3 regions of the Streptomyces sp. SS7 genome follow, and region 1 is predicted to be linked to each of the others. Evidence: riboswitches for the same ligand, from Rfam matches in the RefSeq annotation. Region 1 holds a riboswitch; each other region holds the start of a gene.
The links. Region 1 has a riboswitch for S-adenosylmethionine ahead of U5640_RS32900 (aminotransferase class V-fold PLP-dependent enzyme). Riboswitches for the same ligand answer to the same signal wherever they lie in the genome.
Positions count from the first base shown of each region.

Region 2: it holds a riboswitch for S-adenosylmethionine, as region 1 does, so the genes downstream of both, U5640_RS04620 (amino acid ABC transporter permease) here and U5640_RS32900 (aminotransferase class V-fold PLP-dependent enzyme) in region 1, are expected to answer to the same signal.
Region 3: it holds a riboswitch for S-adenosylmethionine, as region 1 does, so the genes downstream of both, thrC (threonine synthase) here and U5640_RS32900 (aminotransferase class V-fold PLP-dependent enzyme) in region 1, are expected to answer to the same signal.

Region 1 is NZ_CP141223.1:7,168,614-7,175,740, forward strand. Features, by position in the region: gene trpD (anthranilate phosphoribosyltransferase) at 130-1,194, shown strand; SAM riboswitch class IV at 1,303-1,419, shown strand; gene U5640_RS32900 (aminotransferase class V-fold PLP-dependent enzyme) at 1,585-2,955, shown strand; gene U5640_RS32905 (Lrp/AsnC ligand binding domain-containing protein) at 2,989-3,270, opposite strand; gene U5640_RS32910 (rhomboid family intramembrane serine protease) at 3,267-4,001, opposite strand; gene U5640_RS32915 (hypothetical protein) at 4,177-4,416, shown strand; gene U5640_RS32920 (NYN domain-containing protein) at 4,454-5,797, shown strand; gene U5640_RS32925 (NlpC/P60 family protein) at 6,010-7,050, shown strand.
Region 2 is NZ_CP141223.1:1,022,698-1,029,824, reverse strand. Features, by position in the region: gene U5640_RS04625 (glutathione S-transferase C-terminal domain-containing protein) at 1-785, shown strand, start outside; SAM riboswitch class IV at 851-960, shown strand; gene U5640_RS04620 (amino acid ABC transporter permease) at 1,328-2,305, shown strand; gene U5640_RS04615 (amino acid ABC transporter ATP-binding protein) at 2,302-3,099, shown strand; gene U5640_RS04610 (ABC transporter substrate-binding protein) at 3,164-4,189, shown strand; gene U5640_RS04605 (LLM class flavin-dependent oxidoreductase) at 4,512-5,702, shown strand; gene U5640_RS04600 (NtaA/DmoA family FMN-dependent monooxygenase) at 5,725-7,080, shown strand.
Region 3 is NZ_CP141223.1:5,426,320-5,433,446, forward strand. Features, by position in the region: gene otsB (trehalose-phosphatase) at 1-97, shown strand, start outside; gene U5640_RS25125 (trehalose-6-phosphate synthase) at 85-1,500, opposite strand; gene U5640_RS25130 (glucosyl-3-phosphoglycerate synthase) at 1,609-2,553, opposite strand; SAM riboswitch class I at 2,690-2,828, shown strand; gene thrC (threonine synthase) at 2,847-4,127, shown strand; gene U5640_RS25140 (MoaD/ThiS family protein) at 4,171-4,446, shown strand; gene U5640_RS25145 (cold-shock protein) at 4,911-5,117, shown strand; gene groL (chaperonin GroEL) at 5,484-7,106, shown strand.

The DNA of each region.
Region 1 (7,127 bases):
GTCATGCAGGCCGTCGTCACTCAGGCCCCCGCATTTACCAACAGCGTCCGGTGTTCGGACGGGGCCCTTCACCGTGTCCTGACCTGGATAAGGTGGCCCCACGTGGTTCTACGACACCCAGGAGCGGCTATGAGCGCTGTGACCCCCGCTGGAGGCGACACCGCGGCGGGCCGTTCCTGGCCCGACGTGCTGAACGCCCTGCTCTACGGCCGTGACCAGAGCGCCGACGCCACCGCCTGGGCGATGGACCGGATCATGCGGGGGGAGGCGACGGACGCGCAGATCGCCGGGTTCGTGGTGGCGCTGCGGGCCAAGGGCGAGACCGTCGAGGAGATCAACGGGCTCGTGCGGACGATGTACGAGCACGCCAACACGATCGAGGTGCCGGGCCGGACCGTCGACATCGTCGGTACCGGCGGCGACGGCGCCAAGACCGTCAACATCTCCACCATGTCGGCGATCGTGGTCGCCGGCAGCGGCGTCACCGTCGTCAAGCACGGCAACCGGGCCGCGTCCTCCGCCTCCGGCGCCTCGGACGTGCTGGAGAAGCTGGGCGTCAATCTGGAGCTGACCCCGGCGCGGGTGGCCGAGGTGGCCCGGGAGGCCGGGATCACCTTCTGCTTCGCGATCAAGTTCCATCCGGCGCTGCGTCACGCGGGTGCCGCGCGCGGGCAGTTGGGCATCCGCACGGTCTTCAACATCCTCGGCCCGCTGACCAACCCGGCCCGGGTGCGGGCCCAGGCGGTCGGCGTCGCGGACCCGCGGATGGCCCCGGTCGTCGCGGGCGTCTTCGCCGAGCGCGGCCACTCCTCGCTGGTGTTCCGGGGCGACGACGGCCTCGACGAGCTGACCACCACCGCCACCTCACGGGTGTGGGTGGTACGCGACGGCAAGGTCACCGAGGAGGTCTTCGACCCGCGGGACGTCGGCCTCGAGCTGGTACCGGTGGAGGCCCTGCGGGGCGGCGACCCGTCGTACAACGCGGAGGTCGCCCGCCGCCTGCTGGAGGGCGAGCAGGGCCCCGTGCGGGACGCCGTGCTGCTGAACTCGGCGGCCGCCCTGGTCGCCGTGGAGCCGGGCACGGGCACCCTCGCGGAGCAGATCCGCGCCGGCATGGACCGCGCGGCCGAGTCCATCGACTCGGGCGCCGCGAAGCGGGCCCTGGACCGCTGGGTCGCCGCCACCCACGCGTAAGCCGCGTCCCCGCGCCTTCTGGGGCGCTTTCGCACCGCGGGTCGTGCGGTCCCGTCATTCGGACACGAGTTGCGGGACCGCGATCACTTCCCGTACGTTCCTGTACCAGGTCATGAGTGACAGTCATGAGGCCCCGGCCGACTGTCCGGCAACCCTCCGTCCGTGGCGGGGTGCCCCGGGTGAGGACCAGGCCGTAGGCAGCGAGGTCTACGGCAAGCGCGGACCCCTCGCGAAACACCAGGGGTCCTGGTCGTCGAGGGAGCCTTCTGTGAGCAAGCGAATGCGCTAGGGCGCCGAGCCCCGCCTCCGCACACCCCCTTTCACCTTTCTCCGTGCTCGAGCCGTAGCGGCTCGCACGGTGATTCCGCTTGCCCTTCACAGGAGTTCGCCATGTCCGTCTCCAGCGCTGCCACCGTCCGCCCCGTTTGTGACCTTTCGCAGGAGCTGCCCGTTCTCGGCAGGGATGTCACCGTCCCGCTCGTCACCGGCGGCGAGGTCACCTACGCCGCGCTCGACTACGCCGCCAGCGCCCCCGCCCTCCAGCGCGTCTGGGACGACGTGGCGGCCTACGCCCCGTACTACGGCAGCGTCCACCGCGGTGCCGGCTACCTCTCCCAGCTCTCCACGGACCTGTTCGAGAACGCCCGCCGCACGGTCACCGCGTTCCTGGACTGCCGGGAGGACGACCAGCTGGTCTTCACCCGCTCCACCACCGACTCGCTGAACCTGCTGGCCGCCGCCCTGCCGGCCGGCTGCCAGGTGTTCGTCTTCGAGACCGAGCACCACGCGTCCCTGCTGCCCTGGAAGGACGCCCGGGTCACCTACCTCGACGCCCCGCGCACCCCGCAGCAGGCCGTCGAGACCCTGGAGCGGGCCCTCGCCGCCCGTGACCCGCACGGCCCGGCCCTGGTCTGCGTCACCGGCGCCTCCAACGTCACCGGCGAGCTGTGGCCCGTGCGCGAGCTCGCGGCCGCCGCCCACGCGCACGGTGCCCGGATCGTCCTGGACGCGGCCCAGCTCGCCCCGCACCACCCGGTGTCCGTCCGTGACCTGGACGTCGACTACGTGGCGTTCTCCGGGCACAAGCTGTACGCCCCGTTCGGCTCCGGCGTGCTGGCCGGACGCGCCGACTGGCTCCGGGCGGCCGACCCCTACCTCGCGGGCGGCGGCGCCAGCCGCAAGGTCACCCGGCGCGAGGACGGGGGAGTGGACGTGGAGTGGCACGAGACCGCGGCCCGCCACGAGGCCGGCTCCCCGAACGTCATCGGCGCCTACTCCATCGCCTCGGCCTGCAGGGCCCTCACGGAGGCCGGCTTCGACACCCTCGTCGCCCGTGAGCAGCACCTGATCGCCCGGGTGCGGGCGGGCCTCGCCGAGGTCCCGCAGGTCAGGATCCTGTCCCTGTTCGGCGACGACGCCCCGCGGGTCGGCGTGATCTCCTTCGTCGTGGAGGGCTGGAACAGCTCCCACTTCGCCGCGGCGCTCTCCGCGGAGTACGGCATCGGCGTCCGCGACGGCCTCTTCTGCGCCCACCCCCTGGTCCGCACCCTGCTGGGCAGCGAGCCCCAGGCCCAGGGCGAGTGCGGTGCCCCCGAGGCGGCCCCGGGCGAGAAGTCCCTCAACGCCATCCGGGTGAGCTTCGGCGCCGGCACCCCCGACGAGCACGTGGACCGCTTCGTCGCGGCGGTCCGCGAGCTGGTGAGCGAGGGCCCGAAGTGGACGTACCGCACGGAGGACGGCCGCTGCGTCCCGGCGGTGTGAGGCGTCGTGGCGCCGGGGGCGGGGTTCAGCCGGTCAGGAGTCCAGGCCGATCGCGAACGCCGCCTCCAGGTCGTGCTGGGAGTACGTGCGGAACGCCACGTGGGTGTCCGTGGCCTCGACGCCGGGGATCTTGCTGATGCTGCCCGGGATGACCTCCGCGAGGTCCTCGTGCTGCTGCACCCGGACCATGGCGATCAGGTCGTACGTCCCGGTCACGGAGAACACCTCGCTCACGGAGTCCAGCGCCGCGATCCGCTCGGCGATCTCGGGGATCCGGTCCACGCTGGTCTTGATGAGGACGATCGCGGTGATCACGGCTGGTTCTCTCCCTCGGGGGCCGGAGCTGGGGCGGCCCTCACTCTAGTGCCCCGGCCGAAACGCGCCCACGCGTAGGCGAAGCCCAGGCCGAAGCCCACCAGGTGCGCCAGATAGGCCACGCCGGGCCCCTGGGCCGCCTGCCCCACCGCGACCCACTGGAGCGCCGCCCAGAACGGCAGCACCACCCACGCCGGGAACCGCAGCGGCAGGAAGAACAGGAACGGCAGCAGGCTGGTCACCCGGGCCCGCGGGAACAGGTACAGGAAGGCGCCCAGGACCGCAGAGATCGCCCCGGAGGCGCCCACCAGCGACTGCGGGGACCCGGCGTGCGCGGCCGCGTACCCGAGCAGGGCGAGACAGCCGCAGGACAGGTAGAGGAGGGTGAACGCGACGCGGCCCATCCGCTGCTCGGTCATCGCCCCGAAGACGTACAGGAAGAGCATGTTGCCCAGCAGGTGGACCCAGCTGCCGTGGACGAAGAGGGCCGTGGCGGGGGTCAGGACGGCGCGCGCGGAGCCCGCGAAGAGTTCCGCCGGGACCACGCCCCAGCGGCGGAAATAGGCCCGCTGGGCGGCCATGAGCCCCTCCCCGGTGCCGTACGCCGGATCGAGCCCCGAGGCCGGGCCGATCATGAAGACCAGACAGCACACGGCGATCAGCCCGTACGTCACCGGCGCGGAGGGGGCGCGCAGCGCCTTGCGGAGGGACCCGCTCCAGTTGCCGATCATGGCTGTAAAGCATGACGTACCGGGACAGAAGCATCCTGTGCGCCTCGCCGCCGGGGCAGGCCCCGTGGACGGACGGGCGGCGAGTACCCGCCAGGCCGTAGGGTTACGAGCCATGCACAGCGGGGAGCCTCCGGCGCGACCCCGCCGGAAGACCGACACTAGAAGGACAGTCACGATGACGGTTCCCCTGCCGACCGCGACCACGCGGTGGCGCTGCACCCTCTGCGGCAACCTGACCAGGTTCGACGTGACGCGCTCGTCGAAGGTCGTCGAGTACGTGCACCTCGACCTCGCCGGGGAGCCGACGGTGGAGGAGCGCGAGGTGGTCAGTGAGACCATCGAGTCGGTGCGGTGCCGCTGGTGCAACGCCGTGGACCAGGTGGAACTCGTGGATCGGCCGGGCGCCGGCTCCTGAGCGGAGTCGGCCCCGTACAGGTATTGGGGTGTGACGGATGGTGGAGAGCGCAGGCGGGGGGCCGGGCGACGGCGCCGCCGAGATGCTCGACCGTCCGCTGCCCGACGGCGTGCGCCGCCGGGTCGTGCAGATCGTCTCCGACGGCTTCGGCGGCCTGACCGTCGCCGAACTGCCGGCCCAGTTGCGGCAGTACGCCCGCTTCGCCCCGAATCGCCGGGCGAAGTTCGCGGGCAACGCGATGGCGGCCGCCCTGGAGACGGATCCGCTGTTCCGGCAGCGCATCGCCGAGAAGTTCAGAGACGCCCAGCCGGAGCTGTCCGGCGCCCTGGACTCCGGCTCGCCGACCCCGGCCGCGGACCCGCTCGATGTGGCGGCCGCGGCCTATGTGCTGCGGCCCCCCGGCTGGGTGAAGCTGGTGACGGCGGCAGGCGAGGAGGCCCAGCGCGCGGACGCCGAGCGGGCCGACGAGGAGAGCCGGGCCGAGCTGGAGCGGCTGCGCGAGGAACTGGCGCAGGCCCGTGAGCAGACCCGTGCGGACACCGAGCGGCTGCGCGCCGAGCTGGACGCGGCCAAGAAGGACGCGGAATCGCTGCACCGCAAGCTGCGTTCGGCCCTCAGCGACGTCAAGCGCGGCGAGGCGGCCCTGCGCAAGGTGCAGGGCGAGATCGAGGCCGTACGCGCCGAGGGGCAGGCCCAGGTGTCCGCCGCCGAGAGCGAGAGCCGGCGGCTCAAGGCGCGCCTCGGGGAGGCCGAGGCGGCCCTGGAGGCCACCCGGCGGGCGGCCCGCGAGGGGCGCAGTGTCGAGGACATGCGGGTGCGGCTGCTGCTGGACACCGTGCTCGACGCCGCCCAAGGGCTGCGCAGGGAGCTGGCGTTGCCGCCGGTGTCGGTCCGCCCCGCGGAAACGGTCGATGCGGTCGAACCAGGACGAATGACCCCGAAGGACATCGCTGCGCGCGCCCTGTCGGAACACGATCCGGCCATTCTCGACCAGTTGCTGGCCCTGCCCCAGGCGCATCTGGTCGTCGACGGCTACAACGTGACCAAGACCGGCTATCCGCAGATGCCGTTGGAGAAGCAGCGGCTGCGGCTGCTCGGGCAGCTCTCGGCGCTCGCCGCCCAGACCGGCGCCGAGGTCACCTGTGTCTTCGACGGGGCCGAACTGGCCGCTCCGGTGCTGCTGGCGCCGCCGCGCGGGGTGCGGGTGCTGTTCTCCAAGGCGGGGGTCACCGCCGACGAACTCATCCGCCAGCTGGTGCGGGCCGAGCCTCCGGGCAGGCCGGTCATCGTCGCCTCGACCGACCGCGAGGTCGCCGACGGGGTCGCCAAGGCGGGTGCCCGACCCGTGGCTTCCGCGATGCTTCTCAAGCGACTGTCCTGAAAGTCGAAGGTGCGGGTTTAATGCCCGAATTGGCGGGATCGTCACGCAACGTAGGGTCAAGCGCGCATCACAGCATGTGAGTTGCGGGAAAAAACTGCGTTGCGTGACGTGATTTTTGTGGCGGGGGATTTGAACTGATCACAGCGAGGTCACTAAGGTCTGGTGCTCGAACCTCCACACGGGTGATCACTCAAAAGAAGGAGCCCGTCTCCGTGGCGTCCCACCGTCGACCGAAGCAGCCGAGCCGCGCACGCGTGACCGTGCTGACCACCGCAGCCGCCGCTGCCGTCGTGCTGAGCTCCCAGGCCGCCAACGCGGCCCCCAGCGAGAAGCTCAGCAAGGACGAGGTGAAGACCAAGGTCGACAAGCTCTACGAGGAGACGGAGCAGGCCACCGAGAAGCTCAACGGGGCCGAGGAGAAGCAGGAGAAGCTCCAGAAGGAGATCTCCACCATCCAGGACAACGTCGCCCGCGGCCAGGAGGAGCTCAACGAGCTGCGCGACTCCATAGGCCTGGCGGCCGCCGCCCAGTACCGCACGGGCACCATCGACTCCTCCCTCCAGCTCTTCCTGTCCTCCAACCCGGACGACTACCTGGACAAGGCCTCCACCGCCGACCAGCTCAGCGCCCAGCAGGTCGAGGCGCTGAAGAAGATCCAGGAGAAGCAGCGCGAGCTCGCGCAGGAGCGCTCCGAGGCCGCCGACAAGCTCAAGGACCTCTCGGCCACCCGCGCCGAGCTGGCCAAGCAGAAGAAGGCCGTCCAGAGCAAGCTCGCCCAGGCGCAGAAGCTGCTCAACACCCTCACCGCCAAGGAGAAGGCCGCGCTGGCCGCCGACGACGCGCGCGCCAGCCGCTCCTCCGCCGACCGCGTCGACCTCGGTGACACCGGGACCGCCTCCGGCCGCGCCGCCGCCGCCTTCTCGGCCGCCCAGTCCAAGATCGGCTCGCCGTACGTCTACGGCGCCTCCGGCCCCTCCTCGTTCGACTGCTCGGGGCTCACCTCCTGGGCCTACGCCCAGGCCGGCGTCTCCATCCCGCGCACCTCCGAGGCGCAGTCCAGCTACGGCACGAAGATCTACTCCGTCAGCGATCTCAAGGTCGGCGACCTGGTGTTCTTCTTCAACGACCTGCACCACGTGGGCCTGTACGCGGGCAACGGCCAGATCCTGCACGCCCCGCGCACCGGCACGGTCGTCCGCTACGAGTCGATGGACACCATCGGCGGCCCCTTCATGTGGGGCGTCCGCGTCTGAGCCGTCCGGAGCCCCGGTCCCTCCAAGATCAGGACACGGACCGCCCGAACGGGCGAATTACGGCAACCCGAAGTGAC
Region 2 (7,127 bases), 6.1 Mb from region 1:
GGCTCCATCTGTCCACCGCCGACCCGGACGGACTGCGCATCGCCGTCACCCACGCCCTCCTCGGCCTCGACCGGGCCTGTCCGGTGACGTTCCTGCCCGCCGTCCCCGACTGTCCCGACGGCGGTCATGCGCAACTGCGCCCGCTCTACGAGGCCAGCGCCCACCGCTACACCGGCCCGGCCCTCGCGCCGGTGCTCAGTGACGACTGGTCGGGCCGGATCGTCTCCACCCACGGCCCCGACATCGCCCGCGACCTGGCCCGGAGGTTCGCCGGCGGCCGGGCCGTGCTGTACCCGTGCGGCTCGGAGTCGGAGATCGAGGCCGTGGAACGCATGTGCGCCCAGGGCATCGAGGAGGCGGCCCAGCGCGCCGGGGAAGCGGGCGCCGACCCGGCCGGGCGGGCCGCCGCGCTCGACGCGCTGCTCGCCACCCTCGGCGTCCTGGAACAAGGGCTCGGTGCCCAGCCATATCTGATCAGCGATCAGATCACCGCGGCGGACGTCGAGTTGTGGGTGGCGCTGGTCCGGCTGGACACCGTGCACCGGCACCACCTCGACGCCGACGCCGTGCGCCGCATCGCCGGACACCCCGCCCTGTGGGCCTACGCCCGCCGGCTGGCCGCCCGTCCGGCCTTCGGTGCGCACCTCGACCTGGACGGCATCGCCCGCCGCCACCACGCCCGTTGTCAGGGCCTGGAAGCCGCCGGAGCCGCTGTCCAGATCCTGGACTGGGCAGCCCACGCGGCGGAGGGCAACAGCCTTCCTTCGCAGGTCAACCGGCCCTGAGCCGGTCCATCCCTTGGACGGCCGTTGACATTCGACTGGTCAACTGCCTTACTTGGAAGCCGAATGGTCATGAGCGTCAGCGACAAGCCCTGGCTGGCTGACCGGCAACCCTCGCTCCGCGGTGGGGTGCCCCAGGTGACGACCGGACCGGATGACGTTTCGGTAAGCGCGAGGCCCTCGGGGCCGGACAGTGACGGTGACGAGATGTACGCAGCTCCCAGGACGGCCGCACGCCGTCCCCAGGGCTGCGTACAGCCGTACGCGAACCTGTCGAACCTGTTCGCCGCCAACCGCGCCGTCGATCTGCTCCGCGTGAACAGCGCACTGTGTACCGCACCGGGCCGTGCCCGCTGTCGGGGCTGAGCTTCCTCCCTCTCGCCCCTCGCCCCGACCCCGCGTTCCTGACGGACACCGCCGAAGCGGTGTGCCGCCCGCCGCCCCACCCCGGTTCCCCCGTACGCACCCGTGCGCCGCGCGCCGATCCCCGCCGGCTCGTCACTCCTGCGTCGGTCCGGGGTGCCCGACTCCCGCCGGAGCCCACCATGAGTGAACCCCCAGGCGCCGTGACCCTCGCCGAGGCACCCGCCGCCGACACCCCGTCAGAGAAGCTCACCGCCCAGCGCGTTCAGCCCCTGCGCCGCCCGGGACGCTGGATCGCCACCGCCGTGGTGCTGGTCCTGGTGGCCCAGTTCGTGCACGGCCTGGTGTCCAACCCGTTCTACCAGTGGGACCGGTTCGGCTACTGGTTCCTGCGGCCCGTGATCCTCGACGGGCTGCTCATCACCCTCGAAGTCACCGCCTACAGCGCGGTGCTGGGCCTGCTCGGCGGAGTCCTGCTCGCCCTCGCCAGGCTCTCGAGGTCCCCCGTGCTGCGGGCGGTCAGCTGGACCTACGTCTGGGCGCTGCGCTCCATCCCGCTGATCGTCGTCCTGCTGTTCCTGTACAACTTCAGCGCCCTGTACCGGACGCTCAGTGTGGGCGTCCCCTTCGGCCCCGCGTTCTTCACCTTCGACGAGTCCCGGCTCGCCACCGACATGGTGATCGCGGTCGTCGGTCTCAGCCTCAACGAGGCCGCCTACGCCGCCGAAGTGGTCCGCGGCGGCATCCTCTCCGTCGACCAGGGCCAGCACGAGGCGGCCGCCGCCCTCGGCCTGCCGAAGGTCTACCAGTTCCGCAGGATCGTCTTCCCGCAGGCCCTGCGCTCGATCGTGCCGAACTACGTCAATCAGCTCATCGGCCTGGTCAAGTCCACCTCGCTGGTGTTCTACGTCTCGCTGCTCGACCTGTTCGGCACCGCGCAGACCATGGGCGCCACCTATCCCGGCGACATCGTGTCGCTGCTGCTGGTCGTCACCGTCTGGTACCTGATCCTGACCAGCGTCGTCTCCGTCGTCCAGTTCTACGTCGAGCGGTACTACGCCCGCGGTGCCACCCGCTCCCTGCCGCCGACACCGCTGCAGAAGCTCCGCACCGGGCTCACCGGCCTGCGGGAGCGCATCCGCCGGGAGGCCGCCGTATGACCGCCGACACCATCGAGGCCCTGGCGGACGCAGAGGCCGCCACCGTCGAGGTGCACGACGTGCACAAGTGGTACGGCACCCACCGGGTGCTGGACGGCGTCAGCCTGACCGTCCGGCCCGGCGAGGTCACCGTGATCCTCGGCCCCTCCGGCTCCGGAAAGTCCACCCTGCTGCGGGTCATCAACCACCTGGAGAAGCCCGAGATCGGCCACGTGAGCATCAATGGCGAGCCGATCGGCGTGAAGCGGCAGGGCGGGAGGCTCAAGGAGCTGAGCGAGCGGGCCATCCTCACCCAGCGCGGGCGGATCGGCTTCGTCTTCCAGAACTTCAACCTCTTCCCGCACCTGACCGTGCTGGACAACGTGGCCGCCGCCCCGGTCGCCACCGGCCGGCTCGGCAAGTCCGCGGCCCAGGAGCTGGCCCGCGAACTGCTCGGCCGGGTCGGCCTCGGCGACAAGGCCGGCGCCTACCCCCGCCAGCTCTCCGGAGGCCAGCAGCAGCGCGTCGCGATCGCCCGCGCCCTCGCCCTGCGCCCCGGCGTCATCCTCTTCGACGAGCCGACCTCCGCCCTCGACCCCGAGCTGGTCGGCGAGGTCCTCGCCGTCATCAAGGACCTGGCGACCGGCGGCACCACCCTCGTCATCGTCACCCACGAGGTCGGCTTCGCCCGCGAGGTCGCCGACAAGGTCGTCTTCATCGACGGCGGCAAGATCGTCGAGCAGGGCCCGCCCCACGAGGTCCTCGACCAGCCGCGGCACGAGCGGACCCGGGACTTCCTCAGCAAGGTCCTCTGACCCGCCGCACCCTTCAGACCTCCCCCCACGCCACCCTGATCACCTCCAGCGACAAGGAACGGCCATGGCCACCCACTTCACCCGACGCAGCCTGATTCGCGGCATCACCGCGGCGACCGCGGTCGCCACCCTCGGCACCGGGCTCGCCGCCTGCGGTGGTGAGAGCGACGCCGCCACCACGGCCGGATCCGCCGCCTCCGGCAGCGTGACGATCGGCCGGGTCTCCAACGGCGCGGCGAAGGAGACCACCCTGAAGGTCTCCGAGGTCGAGTCGATCAGCGCCGAACTGCCGGCCGCGGTGAGGAAGAGCGGCAGGCTCACCATCGGGATCGGGGCCCTGCCCTCCGGATTCGCCCCGCTCGCCTACATCGGCGACGACCAGAAGACCCTCACCGGCGCCGAGCCCGACCTCGGCCGCCTGGTCGCCGCCGTCCTCGGACTGAAGCCCGAGACGAAGAACTTCACCTGGGAGAACCTCTTCGTCGGCATCGACAGCGGCAAGGTCGACGCCGCCTTCTCCAACGTCACCGACACCGAGGAGCGCAAGAAGAAGTACGAGTTCGCCTCCTACCGGCAGGACAACCTCGGCTGGGAGGTGAAGAAGTCCAGCAGCTGGAACTTCGACGGCGACTACGAGAACCTCGCCGGCCTCACCGTCTCCGTGGGCTCCGGCACCAACCAGGAGAAGATCCTCCTGGAGTGGAAGAAGAAGCTCGAGGCCGAGGGCAAGAAGCTCACGATCAAGTACTACCCGGACCGCAACGGCCTCTACCTCGCCCTCGGCAGCGGCAAGATCGACGCCTACTTCGGGCCCAACCCCGGCATCGCCTACAACGTCTCCCAGACCGCCGGCACCGCCAACGCCACCCGCAACGCGGGCACCTTCTCCGGCGCCGGTGAGACGCTCCAGGGCCTGATCGCGGCCACCGCGAAGAAGGACAGCGGTCTGGCCAAGCCGCTCGCCGACGCCATCAACCACCTGATCGAGAACGGGCAGTACGCCAAGTGGCTGGCCGCCTACAACCTCTCCAACGAGGCCGTCACCAAGTCGGAGATCAACCCGCCCGGCCTGCCGCTGGACAACTCCTGACGCATCGTCACGACATGTCGGCGACCCCACCGCACCAGCCTCGACGGGCGCACCACGGCGATCCGTGGCGCGCCCCCGGGAACACCCGGCGCGGTGGGGGCGTTGTGACGCGTGACGAGGTGTGGACGGCGTCGCGGGGCGCCCGACGGGGGAGGCGGCGGCCGTGACGCTCCTGTGCCAGGCCGTGCGCCTTCACTCCCGGCCCCACATCGACCTCCGTCGCGTGGCCGGCGCGCTCTGTTGCTCCTGACCGGTTCCCCTCCCGCCGCACCCTCGCACGGGTGACGTGCGCCCCCGTACGGACCTCCAGGAAGGCACCTCCGTGTCCTCGAACCCCGTCTCTCCCCTCCACCTCGCCGTCGCCCTCGACGGCACCGGCTGGCACCCCGCCTCCTGGCGCGAGCCGGTCGCCCGTCCCCAGGAGCTGTTCACCGCCGGCTACTGGGCCGACCTGGTCGCCGAGGCCGAGCGCGGCCTGCTCGACTTCGTCACCCTGGAGGACGGCCTCGGCCCCCAGTCCTCCCACCCCCTCGACCCGGACGACCGCACCGACCAGGTGCGCGGCCGCCTCGACGCCGTGCTCGTCGCCTCCCGCGTCGCCCCGCTCACCCGGCACATAGGCCTGGTGCCGACGGCGGTGACCACCCACACCGAGCCGTTCCACCTCTCCAAGGCGATCGCCACCCTGGACTACGTCAGCACCGGCCGCGCCGGACTGCGCGTCCAGATCACGGCCCGGCCCGGCGACGCCGGCCACTTCGGCCGCCGTACGGTCCCGCGCGTCGACGACTTCCACGGCCCGGTGGTGACGGAACTCTTCGACGAGGCCGCCGACTACGTGGAGGTGGTGCGCCGCCTCTGGGACAGCTGGGAGGACGACGCCGAGATCCGGGACGTGGCCACGGGCCGCTTCATCGACCGCGACAAGCTGCACTACATCGACTTCGAGGGCCGCCACTTCAGCGTCAAGGGCCCCTCGATCACCCCCCGCCCGCCGCAGGGCCAGCCCGTGGTCGCCGCGCTCGCCCACGCCACCGTCCCGTACCGGCTGGTCGCCCGCGCCGCCGACGTCGGCTTCGTCACCCCGCACGACAACGACCAGGCCCGCGCCGTCGTCGCCGAGATCCGTGCCGAGCAGCAGGCCGCCGGCCGCGCCGCCGAACCCCTGCACGTCTTCGGCGACCTCGTCGTCCTCCTCGACGACGACCCCGCCGAGGCCGCCGCCCGCCGCGACCGCCTCGACACCCTCGCCGGCGAGGCGTACACCAGCGACGCCCGGATCTTCACCGGCACCCCCGCCCAGCTCGCCGACCTCCTCCAGGAGCTGGCGCAGGCCGGGCTGACCGGATTCCGGCTGCGCCCCGCCGTCGTCGGCCACGACCTGCCCGCCATCACCCGCGGCCTGGTCCCCGAACTCCAGCGCCGCGGCGTCTTCCGCCAGGCCTACGAGGCCGACACCCTGCGCGGACTGCTCGGCCTGTCCCGCCCCGCCAACCGCTACGCCGCAGCCTGAGCCGGACGGAGAGCCGACCACCATGAGCAAGCCCCTGAAGCAGATCCATCTGGCCGCCCACTTCCCCGGCGTCAACAACACCACCGTGTGGAGCGACCCGAAGGCCGGCAGCCACATCGAGTTCAGCTCCTTCGCCCACTTCGCGCGCACCGCCGAACGCGCCAAGTTCGACTTCCTCTTCCTCGCCGAGGGCCTGCGCCTGCGCGAACAGGGCGGCACCATCTACGACCTGGACGTGGTCGGCCGCCCCGACACCTTCACCGTCCTCGCCGCGCTCGCCGCCGTCACCGACCGCCTCGGCCTGACCGGCACCATCAACTCCACCTTCAACGAGCCCTACGAGGTGGCCCGCCAGTTCGCCAGCCTCGACCACCTCTCCGCCGGCCGCGCCGCGTGGAACGTGGTCACCTCCTGGGACGCCTTCACGGGCGAGAACTTCCGGCGCGGCGGCTTCCTCCCGCAGGAGGAGCGCTACTCGCGTGCCAGGGAGTTCCTCGCCACGGCCACCGAACTCTTCGACTCCTGGCGGGGCGACGAGATCGTCGCCGACCGAGCCACCGGCACCTTCCTGAGCGACGCCAAGGCGGGCGCCTTCGTCCACGAGGGCCACCACTTCGACATCCACGGCCGCTTCAACGTCCCGCGCAGCCCCCAGGGCCGCCCGGTGATCTTCCAGGCCGGCGACTCCGACGAGGGCCGCGAGTTCGCCGCGTCGAGCGCCGACGCGATCTTCAGCCGGTACGCCCGGCTGGAGACCGGCCAGGCGTTCTACACCGACGTCAAGTCCCGGCTCGCCAAGTACGGCCGCCGCCCCGACGAGCTGCTGATCCTGCCGGCCGCCAGCTTCGTCCTAGGCGACACCGACGCCGAGGCCGAGGAGATCGCCAAGGACGTGCGCCGCCGCCAGGTCAGCGGTGCGACCGCCCTCAAGCACCTGGAGTTCGTCTGGAACCGGGACCTCTCCTCGTACGACCCCGAAGGCCCCCTCCCCGACGTCGACCCGGTGGTCGGCGACGAGCACATCTCCCGGGGCCGCGCCCAGGTCCGCATGTACCGGGACCCGCTGGCCGTCGCCCGCGAGTGGCGCGCGCTCGCCGAGGCCAACAACTGGTCCATCCGCGACCTGGTCATCGAGACCGGCAACCGGCAGAACTTCGTCGGGACGCCGGAGACCGTGGCCCGCACCATCGACGCGTACGTCCAGGCCGATGCCGGCGACGGTTTCATCCTCGTCCCGCACATCACCCCCAGCGGCCTCGACGAGTTCGCCGACAAGGTCGTCCCGCTGCTCCAGGAGAGGGGCGTCTTCCGCACCGAGTACGAGGGCACCACCCTGCGCGACCACCTCGGCCTGGACCGCCCGCGGTCGGTGGCGTAGGCCACGTCACGGGCCGCTGATCCGACCGCACGTGCGGCCGGGGCTCG
Region 3 (7,127 bases), 1.7 Mb from region 1:
CGAGGTGACGGAACTCGCGGCCCGCGCCGACCTGGTCGTCGACGGCCCCGCCGGCGTCGTACGCCTCCTGCGGGACCTCGCCGGTCAGCTGGGCTGAAGGTCCCGCAGGGCCGTCAGCTGCTCCAGGAACCACTGGGCCGGAGGCAGCGCGGTCGCGGCGGCGGCCAGCCGTTTGACGCGCTCGGCGCGCTCCTCCGGCCCCATGGACAGGGCCTCGTGCAGGGCACGGGCCGTCTCCAGGACGTCGTACGGATTCACGACGATCGCGTCCTCGCCCAGCTCCCAGTACGCCCCGGCCTCCCGCGACAGCACCAGCGCGCACCCCCGGTCGGAGACGACCGGGACCTCCTTGGCGACCAGGTTCATCCCGTCCCGGATCGGGTTGACCAGCGCCACGTCCGCGAGCCGGTACGCGGCGAGGGAGCGGGCGAAGTCGTCCTCCAGGTTCAGCAGGACCGGGGTCCAGCCGGGGGTGCCGTACTGTTCGTTGATCTCCGCCGACAGCCGCGAGACCTCCGCCGTGTAGGCGCGGTAGACGGCGAGATCCTGCCGGGAGGGGTAGGCGAAGGCGATGTGGACGACCCGCTCCCGCCACTCGGGGTGGTCGTCGAGGAGCTGCCGGTAGGCCAGCAGACCGCGCACGATGTTCTTCGACAGCTCGGTGCGGTCGACCCGCACGACGGTCCTGCGGTCCGTGCCGCCGATCTCCTCGCGCAGGGCGACGATCCGCTCCTCCACGTCCGGCCGGTGCGAGCGCTCGCGCAGGAAGTCGGCGTCGGCGCCCAGACCGTGCACCCCGATCAGGGTGCCGCCCGTGCCGCCCACGTACTCCGCGCAGCACGCGGTGAACGCGTCCGCCCAGCGCCGGGTGAGGAAGCCCAGCCGGTCCGCGCCGAGCATGCCCCGCAGCAGCTGCTCGCGGATGTCCGCCGGCAGCAGCCCGAAGTAGTCCACCGGCGCCCACGGCGTGTGCGAGAAGTGCCCGATGCGCAGGTCCGGGCGGAGTTCGCGGAGCATCCCGGGCACCAGACAGAGGTGGTAGTCCTGCACGAGGACCGCCGCGCCGTCCGCCGCCTCCTCCGCCAGCGCCTCGGCGAACGCGCGGTTGTACGTCTCGTACGACGCCCACTGGCGCCGGAACTCCGCGTCGAAGGACGGTTCCAGCGGGGTCTGGTAGAGGAGGTGGTGGATGAACCACAGGACCGAGTTCGCGATGCCGTTGTAGGCGTCCTCGTGCACGTCGGCCGGGACGGGCAGCATCCGCACGCCCTCCTCGCCGACCCCGCGCCGGACCGCCTCCCGGTCGCCGTCGGACAGCGCGGAGCACACCCACAGCGCGCCGGCGTCCGGGCCGATCGCCGACAGACCGGAGACCAGCCCGCCGCCCCCGCGTTTCGAGTGCAGCGAGCCGTCCTCGCCGATCGTGTAGGAGACCGGGCCGCGATTGGACGCGACCAGCACCTGAGCACCCCGAGCAGCAGTGTCGTGCGTGGAAGCCATACGCCTCAACCTAGCCCGGCCGGGAAACAATCAAACGTACGGTGGCGCTGTGTGCGGGGGTCGTATCCAGCCGTATACGACCCGTCCTCCCGCACGGCGCAACAGGCCCTAAGCGACCTTGCGGGACCGGTACTCCGCGATCTCCGCCATCGGTGGCCGTTCCTCCGTGTCCACCGTGTAGGTCCGCGGCTCGAAACCGTCGGGGCCGCGTTCGAACTGGGTGAGGGCGGGGCGGACGAGATGGCCGCGGGCCAGCCGCAGCTGGGCGGTGCGGTAGATCGCCGCCGCCATCCGGCCGAGGGCCTGCCCGTCCTGGTGGCGGTGCTTGCGCACCCCCAGGTCCACCTGCGCGAGCGCGTCGAGGCCCACCAGGTGCAGCGCGTCGATCAGCATGCCGAGCTCCACGCCGTAGCCCACCGGGAACGGCAGCTGTTCGAGCAGGGAGCGGCGGGCCGCGTACTCGCCGCCGAGCGGCTGCACGAAACCGGCCAGCTGCGGCCAGTGCAGGTTCAGCAGCGGGCGCGCCATCAGCTCGGTGACCCGGCCGCCCTGCCCGGCGGCGCCGCCCAGGGGACGGTCGTACATCCCCTTGACGAGGTCCACCGCGGGGTCGGTGAGCAGCGGGCCGACGATGCCGGAGACGAAGTCCGAGGAGAACTCCCTGAGGTCGGCGTCTATGAAACAGACGATGTCCCCGCCGGTGACCAGCAGGGACCGCCACAGGACCTCCCCCTTGCCGGGCACGGCCGGGACGCGGGGCAGGATCGTGTCGCGGTGGACGACCCGCGCGCCGGCCGCCGCCGCGACCGCGGCCGTGCGGTCGGTCGAACCCGAGTCGACGACCACGAGCTCGTCGACCAGCGGGACCTGCTGCATGAGGTCGTGCCGGATGACCGCGACGATCTCGCCGACGGTCTCCTCCTCGTTCAGCGCGGGCAGGACGACACTGACCCGCTGCCCCGAGGACCGTTTGGCCGCCATGATCCGGTGCAGCGGTCGGTCGGTCACGGTCCAGGAGCGGGTGGTCAGCCAGCGCTCGACTTCTTCCAGCACGTACGCGGCTCCTTCACCTGTGATCCGTCTCGCGGTTCGGACGACTATCTCAACTGTCCTGGTTGTCGGTTACAGTCTTGAACAACGCGGGTGACCATCGCATGTCCTCGGTGGCCCGCCGTCCACAACTTCATACCGCTCATCCAGAGGGGCAGAGGGAAACGGCCCGATGAAGCCCCGGCAACCCTCCAGCCGGTCTCGTTCACGCGAGGCTCCCGGCTAGGGAAGGTGCCAAATCCGTCTCACGGCGAGATGCGTCGTGAGGAAGATGAGGAGAAAGGGCCTCGCCTCACATGGCTGCGCAGACTGTTGCAACCGAATCCACCGTAGACCTGGGTCCCGCCGCGGCACTGAGCTGCCGCGAGTGCGGGCACCGCGTACCCCTCGGCCCCGTCTTCGCCTGCGAGGAGTGTTTCGGCCCGCTCGAGATCGCGTACGACTTCTCCGCCTACGACCCGGAGGAGCTCAGGAAGCGCATCGAGGCGGGACCCGCGAACATCTGGCGGTACGCGCCGCTGCTGCCCGTCCCGGCGGACGTGGCCGACAAGCCCAACATCAACCCCGGCTGGACCAAGCTCGTCAAGGCCGACAACCTGGCGCGCGAGCTGGGCGTCGAGCCCGGCAGGCTGTTCGTCAAGGACGACTCCGGCAACCCGACCCACTCCTTCAAGGACCGGGTCGTCGCCCAGGCCGTCGAGGCCGCGCGTGCCTTCGGCTACACGACCCTGAGCTGCTCCTCGACCGGCAACCTCGCCGGTGCCGTCGGCGCCGCGGCCGCCCGGGCCGGCTTCCGCTCCTGTGTGTTCATCCCGCACGACCTGGAGCAGGGCAAGGTCGTGATGGCCGCGATCTACGGCGGCGAGCTGGTCGGCATCGAGGGCAACTACGACGACGTCAACCGCTTCTGCTCCGAGCTCATCGGCGACCCGGCGGGCGAGGGCTGGGGCTTCGTCAACGTCAACCTGCGGCCGTACTACGCCGAGGGCTCCAAGACGCTGGCGTACGAGATCGCCGAGCAGCTCGGCTGGCAGCTCCCCGACCAGCTGGTCGTGCCGATCGCCTCCGGCTCACAGCTCACGAAGATCGACAAGGGCCTCCAGGAGCTGATCAAGCTGGGGCTCGTCGAGGACAGGCCGTACAAGATCTTCGGCGCGCAGGCGGAGGGGTGCTCCCCGGTGTCGGTGGCCTTCAAGGCCGGGCACGACGTGGTCCGCCCGCAGAAGCCGAACACCATCGCCAAGTCGCTGGCGATCGGCAACCCGGCGGACGGGCCGTACGTCCTCGACATCGCGCGCCGCACCGGCGGTGCGGTGGAGGACGTGACCGACGAGCAGGTCGTCGAGGCGATCAGGATTCTCGCCCGGACCGAGGGCATCTTCGCGGAGACCGCCGGCGGTGTGACGGTCGGCGTCACGAAGAAGCTGATCGAGAACGGGCTGCTGGACCCGGCGAAGACGACCGTCGTGCTGAACACCGGTGACGGTCTGAAGACGCTGGACGCGGTGGCCGGTACCGGGCTCACCGCGACGATCCGCCCGTCGCTGGAGTCCTTCCACGAGGCCGGGCTCGCGTAAGCGGCGCGCCCCCCGAAGCACGCACCTGACCGGAGGTCACACAGTGAGCGTCACCGTCCGCATCCCCACCATCCTGCGCACCTACACGGGTGGCCGGGCCGAGGTCACCGCCGAGGGGACCACCCTCGGCGAGGTCATCTCGGACCTGGAGAAGAACCACACCGGGATCGCCGCCCGGGTCCTGGACGACCAGGGCAAGCTGCGGCGGTTCGTGAACGTGTACGTGAACGACGACGACGTCCGTTTCGAGCAGGGGCTGGAGACGGCGACCCCGGACGGCGCGGGCGTGTCGATCATCCCGGCCGTCGCCGGCGGCTGAGCGGTGGCTGACCTCCGGTCAGTACCCGCGAGTAGTAACCGTCGGTAACATTGATTACCGAGTGTTCATCGAATTGCCCCCTCCGTGAGAGAAGCGGAGGGGGCAATTCAGTGTGGTTGAGCGAGGTACAGTTGGGGAACCGGGTCGCGAAACCCTGATCCGGAATCTTTGATTTCTGCCTTGCGCCCGACAAGAAGTAGCCAAAGTGCGAGCCTCTTGCGTGGCATTTGCGGCTTTTGCGGGGCCCGACTTGCCCTGAATTCTGGCGAATTCTCGCCACATTCCGGATCGCGTGCGTCCAGAATTCTCGTCCGAGTGACCTGTTGCAGACGGCAGTTGGACAGATACATTCGGCCGCGGTCGACGCGTTCCGGCGCACGCCCCCAAACCAACTGGGGGGTGAGGTCTGACCCGGATCCGCGAAGTGTGGATCTGTGCAAGGGCCAGTAATAGGGGAGTTAGGCATGGCTCAGGGCACCGTCAAGTGGTTCAACGCGGAGAAGGGGTACGGCTTCATCGCGGTCGACGGTGGTGCGGATGTTTTCGTCCACTACAGCGCGATCCAGATGGACGGGTACCGCACCCTGGAAGAGGGCCAGCGGGTCGATTTCGAGATCTCGCAGGGTCAGAAGGGGCCGCAGGCGGACATGGTCCGACTCGCGACCGGCTGAAGCACGCGCCGACTGAAGCGTCGTTCTTCTGTTTCATCTTCGAAGGGCTCGTACCTCCCGGGGTACGGGCCCTTCGGCCTGTCCGGGCACCGGGGTACGGGCCCTTCGGCCTGCCCGGCCAGGGGTGCGCGGGGGGCCCGGGGCGCGCGCGCCCCCCTGCGGATCGGGCGGAGGCGCTTGCACTCGACCATGCCGAGTGCTAATCATTGGCGTTAGCACTCTGAAGGTGAGAGTGACAAAGAAGGACCGGGTCGGTGAGGCCCGCAGGCCAGGTGGGGCAAGGAACCACGCGGCATGCGAGCCGTCCGTCGCGGGCGCGGGCGCGGTCCGAAGGAATCACCCCCAGTCCTGGAGGGACCACTTCACATGGCCAAGATCATCGCGTTCGACGAGGAGGCGCGGCGCGGCCTCGAGCGCGGCATGAACCAGCTCGCGGACGCCGTCAAGGTGACGCTCGGCCCCAAGGGTCGCAACGTCGTCCTCGAGAAGAAGTGGGGCGCCCCCACGATCACCAACGATGGTGTGTCCATCGCCAAGGAGATCGAGCTCGAGGACCCGTACGAGAAGATCGGCGCCGAGCTGGTCAAGGAAGTCGCGAAGAAGACGGACGACGTAGCCGGTGACGGCACGACGACCGCGACTGTCCTGGCCCAGGCCCTGGTGCGCGAGGGTCTGCGCAACGTGGCCGCCGGCGCCAACCCGATGGCTCTGAAGCGCGGCATCGAGAAGGCCGTCGAGGCCGTCTCCGGCGCGCTGCTGGAGCAGGCGAAGGATGTCGAGACCAAGGAGCAGATCGCTTCCACGGCCTCCATCTCCGCCGCCGACACCCAGATCGGCGAGCTCATCGCCGAGGCGATGGACAAGGTCGGCAAGGAAGGCGTCATCACCGTCGAGGAGTCCCAGACCTTCGGTCTGGAGCTGGAGCTCACCGAGGGTATGCGCTTCGACAAGGGCTACATCTCGGCGTACTTCGCCACCGACATGGAGCGTATGGAGGCCGTCCTCGACGACCCGTACATCCTGATCGCGAACTCCAAGATCGCGAACGTCAAGGACCTGCTCCCGCTCCTGGAGAAGGTCATGCAGTCGGGCAAGCCGCTGCTGATCATCGCCGAGGACGTCGAGGGCGAGGCCCTGTCGACCCTGGTCGTCAACAAGATCCGCGGCACCTTCAAGTCCGTCGCGGTCAAGGCCCCGGGCTTCGGCGACCGCCGCAAGGCGATGCTGAACGACATCGCCATCCTCACCGGCGGCGAGGTCATCTCCGAGGAGGTCGGTCTCAAGCTCGAGAACACGACCCTCGACCTGCTGGGCAAGGCCCGCAAGGTCGTCATCACCAAGGACGAGACCACCATCGTCGACGGTGCCGGCTCCTCGGACCAGGTCGCCGGCCGGGTGAACCAGATCCGCGCCGAGATCGAGAACAGCGACTCGGACTACGACCGCGAGAAGCTGCAGGAGCGCCTGGCGAAGCTCGCCGGCGGTGTCGCGGTCATCAAGGCCGGCGCCGCCACCGAGGTGGAGCTCAAGGAGCGCAAGCACCGCATCGAGGACGCCGTCCGCAACGCGAAGGCGGCCGTCGAGGAGGGCATCGTCGCCGGTGGTGGCGTGGCCCTGCTGCAGGCCTCCCAGGTCTTCGAGAAGCTGGAGCTCGAGGGTGACGAGGCGACCGGCGCCAACGCCGTGAAGCTCGCGCTGGAGGCCCCGCTCAAGCAGATCGCCGTCAACGGTGGTCTCGAGGGTGGCGTCGTCGTGGAGAAGGTCCGCAACCTCCAGGTCGGCCACGGCCTGAACGCCGCGACCGGTGAGTACGTCGACATGATCGCCTCCGGCATCATCGACCCGGCGAAGGTGACCCGCTCTGCCCTGCAGAACGCCGCCTCCATCGCCGCGCTCTTCCTCACCACCGAGGCCGTCATCGCCGACAAGCCGGAGAAGGCCGCCGCGCCCGCCGGTGGCGGTATGCCGGGCGGTGACATGGACTTCTGATCGACCTGACGGTTGATCGCC